DNA from 2 places in the Pseudomonas mosselii genome. Region 1 is predicted to be linked to the other one. Evidence: predicted binding sites of a transcription regulator. Region 1 holds the regulator's gene; the other holds the start of a gene.

The links. Region 1 encodes sigma-54, which starts transcription at its own class of promoters, with help from an activator protein. Its sites were predicted from a motif close to ANTGGCATNNANNTTGCTNT; they were not measured.
Region 2: nirB (nitrite reductase large subunit NirB) is a predicted target of sigma-54. The motif match lies at 1,001-1,020, and genes of this name have one in related genera.

What each region holds. Positions count from the first base shown of each region.
Region 1 is NZ_CP081966.1:5,183,697-5,186,072, forward strand. It holds gene lptB (LPS export ABC transporter ATP-binding protein) at 1-352, shown strand, start outside; gene K5H97_RS24115 (RNA polymerase factor sigma-54) at 526-2,025, shown strand; gene hpf (ribosome hibernation-promoting factor, HPF/YfiA family) at 2,104-2,376, shown strand, end outside.
Region 2 is NZ_CP081966.1:1,302,802-1,305,177, reverse strand. It holds gene K5H97_RS05850 (bifunctional nitrate reductase/sulfite reductase flavoprotein subunit alpha) at 1-888, shown strand, start outside; gene nirB (nitrite reductase large subunit NirB) at 1,149-2,376, shown strand, end outside.

The sequences.
Region 1 (2,376 bases):
CCACATCAGCCATATCCGCGACAACCTCGGCATGAGCCTCTCCGGCGGCGAACGCCGCCGCGTCGAGATCGCCCGTGCCCTGGCCACCGCGCCCAAGTTCATCCTGCTGGACGAACCCTTTGCCGGTGTCGACCCGATCTCTGTCGGCGACATCAAGCAGATCATCCACCACCTCAAGAACAAGGGTATCGGCGTCCTGATCACCGACCACAACGTTCGCGAGACCCTGGACATCTGCGAGACCGCCTACATCGTCAACGATGGCCAGCTGATCGCCGAAGGCGACGCCGAGACCATCCTGGCCAACCAGCTGGTCAAGGAAGTATACCTGGGGCACGAGTTCCGACTCTGACCCTGGCCTGCCCGGAGCACTGGCGCAGGCGCCTGTTCGAGGCTTAAGTTGTTACAGTGCTCTAGGCAAACGCTGCAATTTCAGGCATATAACTTGCTTAAAATCGGCGCCCAGGCGCCCTCCGTGTAGTGGATGGCGCATGCGCGCCGGCAACAAGGTATCAAGCCCCAGCCATGAAACCATCGCTCGTCCTAAAAATGGGCCAGCAACTGACGATGACCCCGCAGTTGCAACAGGCCATCCGTCTGCTTCAGCTCTCCACCCTGGACCTCCAGCAGGAAATCCAGGAAGCGCTGGAGTCCAATCCGATGCTCGAACGTCAGGAAGACGGCGAGGACTTCGACAACAGCGACCCGATGGCGGACAACGCCGAGAACAAGCCGGCCGCCGAAGTCCAGGACAACAGCTTCCAGGAAACCAGTACCAGCAGCACCGCTGAAAACCTCGAAGACGGCGAATGGGCCGAGCGCATCCCCAACGAACTGCCGGTCGACACCGCCTGGGAGGACATCTACCAGACCAGCGCCAGTAGCCTGCCGAGCAATGATGACGACGAGTGGGACTTCACCACCCGCACCTCGGTCGGCGAGAGCCTGCAGAGTCACCTGCTGTGGCAGCTCAACCTGGCGCCGATGTCCGACACCGACCGCCTGATCGCCGTCACCCTGATCGACAGCATCAACGGCCAGGGCTACCTGGAGGACTCCCTCGAGGAAATCTGCGCAGGCTTCGACCCGGAACTCGACATCGAGCTGGACGAGGTCGAGGCGGTGCTGCACCGCATCCAGCAGTTCGAACCCGCCGGCATCGGCGCCCGCTCCCTGGGCGAATGCCTGCTGCTGCAACTGCGCCAACTGCCGGCCTCGACGCCTTGGATGGGTGAGGCCCAGCGCCTGGTCACCGACTTCATCGACCTGCTCGGCAGCCGCGACTACAGCCAGCTGATGCGCCGCATGAAGCTCAAGGAAGACGAGCTGCGCCAGGTCATCGAACTGGTGCAGACCCTCAACCCGCGCCCCGGCTCGCAGATCGAGTCCAGCGAGCCCGAGTACGTCGTGCCCGACGTCATCGTGCGCAAGGACAGCGAGCGCTGGCTGGTCGAGCTCAACCAGGAAGCGGTACCGCGCCTGCGGGTCAACCCGCAGTACGCCGGCTTCGTTCGCCGCGCCGACACCAGCGCCGACAACACCTTCATGCGCAACCAGCTGCAGGAAGCGCGCTGGTTCATCAAGAGCCTGCAGAGCCGCAACGAGACGCTGATGAAGGTGGCGACACAGATCGTCGAGCACCAGCGCGGCTTCCTCGACCATGGCGACGAGGCCATGAAGCCGCTGGTGCTGCACGATATCGCCGAGGCGGTGGGCATGCACGAGTCGACCATTTCCCGGGTGACCACGCAGAAATACATGCACACCCCGCGCGGCATCTACGAACTGAAATACTTTTTCTCCAGCCACGTGAGCACCGCCGAAGGCGGCGAATGCTCGTCCACGGCGATTCGTGCGATCATCAAGAAACTGGTGGCGGCGGAAAATCAGAAAAAGCCATTGAGTGACAGCAAGATCGCTGGTTTACTGGAGGCACAAGGCATCCAGGTAGCCCGTCGCACCGTCGCCAAGTACCGCGAATCGTTGGGCATCGCCCCATCGAGCGAGCGCAAGCGACTGATGTAGCCCCAGGATGTGCCACAGCGTTTCAGTGGCAGGTGCAAGACCTGCCTCTTTATGCACGGGCAACAAAGGAGAAGCTGTATGCAAGTCAACATCAGTGGACAGCATGTAGAAGTCACCCAACCACTGCGCGATTACGTGCTCGAGAAGCTCGCCCGCGTGGAGGGTCATTTCGACAAGATCACCAATGCGACGGTGATCATGAAGGTCGAGAAGCTGCAGCAGAAGGTGGAAGCCACACTCCAGATTCCCGGTGGCGAAGTCGTCGCCAACGCCGAACACCAAGACATGTACGCGGCGATCGACGCCCTGGCCGACAAACTCGATCGCCAACTGAAAAAACACAAGGAAAAA
Region 2 (2,376 bases), 2.4 Mb from region 1:
GCCATTGTCGAGCTTGAAGGCCGCAAGCCAATGCCCCTGGGCCTGGCGCTGGAACGGCATCTGGACATTGCCCATGTCACGCCACGACAGCTCGAGGCGCTCAGCGAAAACGCGCCCTCTCTGCAGCAGCTGTTGCAGCCTGAATGCAAGACCGCGCTCAAGGACTGGTTATGGGGCCGGCAACTGGCCGATGTGCTGCGCGAGTTCCCCCGGCAATGGCCAATGGCCCGCTGGCTGGCGCTACTCAGGCCCTTGCAGCCAAGGCTGTACTCGATCAGCTCAAGCCCCAAGGCGCACCCGGGGCAGGTGCACCTGACGGTGTCCACGGTGCGCTATGGCGAACGCAAGGGAGTCTGCTCGGCCTTTCTCGCCGACCGAGCGACGAACGTCGAAGTGGCCATCTTTGCACAGCCATCGAAACACTTCCGCCTGCCCGACGACGACGGCACGCCCATCGTCATGATCGGCCCCGGCACCGGCATCGCGCCCTTCCGGGCCTTCCTCGAGGAACGCCAGGCACGTGCAGCGCCTGGCCGCAACTGGCTGTTCTTCGGCGAGCAGCACGAGGCACACGACTTCTACTATCGCGAACAGTTGCTGGCCTGGGAAGCGCAGGGCCATGTACGCCTGAGCACCGCGTTCTCCCGCGACCAGCCGGAGAAGATCTATGTGCAGCAACGCCTGCTGGAACAGGGCGCCGAACTGTGGCGCTGGCTGCAGGACGGCGCGCATGTGTATGTCTGCGGCGATGCCCAGCGCATGGCCCGGGATGTGGATGCGGCCTTGCGCCAGGTGGTGGCGCAGCACGGCGGCCTGGACGAGACCGCGGCAGCGGCCTATGTCGAAGGTTTGGGACGGGACAAGCGCTACCGGCGGGATGTGTATTGATGCACCACGGTGGTGAGGGCTGCACCCTGCTTGTGCGCCCGCACCACCTGGCCAGCACATGCCCAAAGCTGTAACCCTTGTGAAAGCGGGCTTGCCCCGCAATTAAAGGGAGCCTGGCACGCTCCCTGCTTCAAGCAATGCACAACAGCCCCAACGACCAACGGCGGTCAACAGGGGCCTCACACTGATGAGTACAGGCAAAGGCGCCTGGAGCTTCGGCTCCAGGCGCCTTTTTCGTTTTCCGTGATCGAGGATCGGCTATGCAGGCAACAGCGAACGGGGCACAACGAGCACGACTGGTCATCGTCGGCAATGGCATGGTCGGCCATCACTGCGTCGAGCAGCTGATCGAACGCGGCGCCACGGCACACTTCGAGCTGCATGTGTTCGGCCAGGAGCGCCAGCGCGCCTACGACCGGGTGCACCTGTCGGAGTATTTTACCGGTAGCTGCGCCGAGACCCTGGCCCTGTGCGCCCCGGACTACTACAGCCGCCACGGCGTGCACCTGCACCTGGGCGAGGCGGTGCTGGACATCGATCGCGAGCGCCGGGAGCTGGTCACCGCCGAGGGCCGCCTGGGCTATGACCAGTTGATCCTGGCCACCGGTTCCTATCCGTTCGTGCCGCCAATCGAAGGTTCCAGCGGCAATGCCCGCCTGGTTTACCGCACCCTCGAGGACCTCGATGCGATCCGCGCCGCCGCCGCAGATGCCCGCCGTGGCGTGGTGGTGGGCGGCGGCCTGCTCGGCCTCGAGGCAGCCAACGCCCTGAAGTCCCTGGGCCTGGAGGCGCATGTAGTGGAGTTCGCCCCACGCCTGATGCCGGTACAGCTGGACAGCGAAGGCGGCGCGGCGCTCAAGGCGCGGATCGAGGCCCTGGGCGTGGGCGTGCACCTGTCCCGCGCGACCCAGTCGATCAGCGCTGGCGAGCAGTACCGCTACCGGATGAACTTCGACGGTGGCGAACACCTGGAGACCGATCTGATTGTCTTTTCCGCCGGCATCCGCCCACAGGACGCCCTGGGCCGGGCCTGTGGCCTGGAGATCGCCACGCGCGGCGGCGTGGTGATCGACAGCCAGTGCAAGACCAGCGATCCACGGATCTTCGCCATCGGCGAGTGCGCGTCGTGGAACGGCAGCGTGTTCGGCCTGGTCGCCCCCGGCTACGCCATGGCGCGCAACCTGGCCGCGCGGCTGCTGGGCGAGACGGCGGACGATTTCACCGGCGCCGACATGTCGACCAAGCTCAAGCTGCTGGGCGTGGATGTCGGCTCGATCGGCGATGCCCACGGCGCCACGCCCGGTTCACGCAGCTACCGCTTCATCGACGAGGCCAACAGCGCCTACCGCCGGCTGGTGGTGGATGCCAGTGGCAAGCACGTGCTCGGCGCGGTGCTGGTGGGCGACAACAGCTACTACGACACCCTGCTGCAGTACGCCCAGAACGGCATCGCCCTGCCGACCGATCCGGCATCGCTGATCCTGCCGC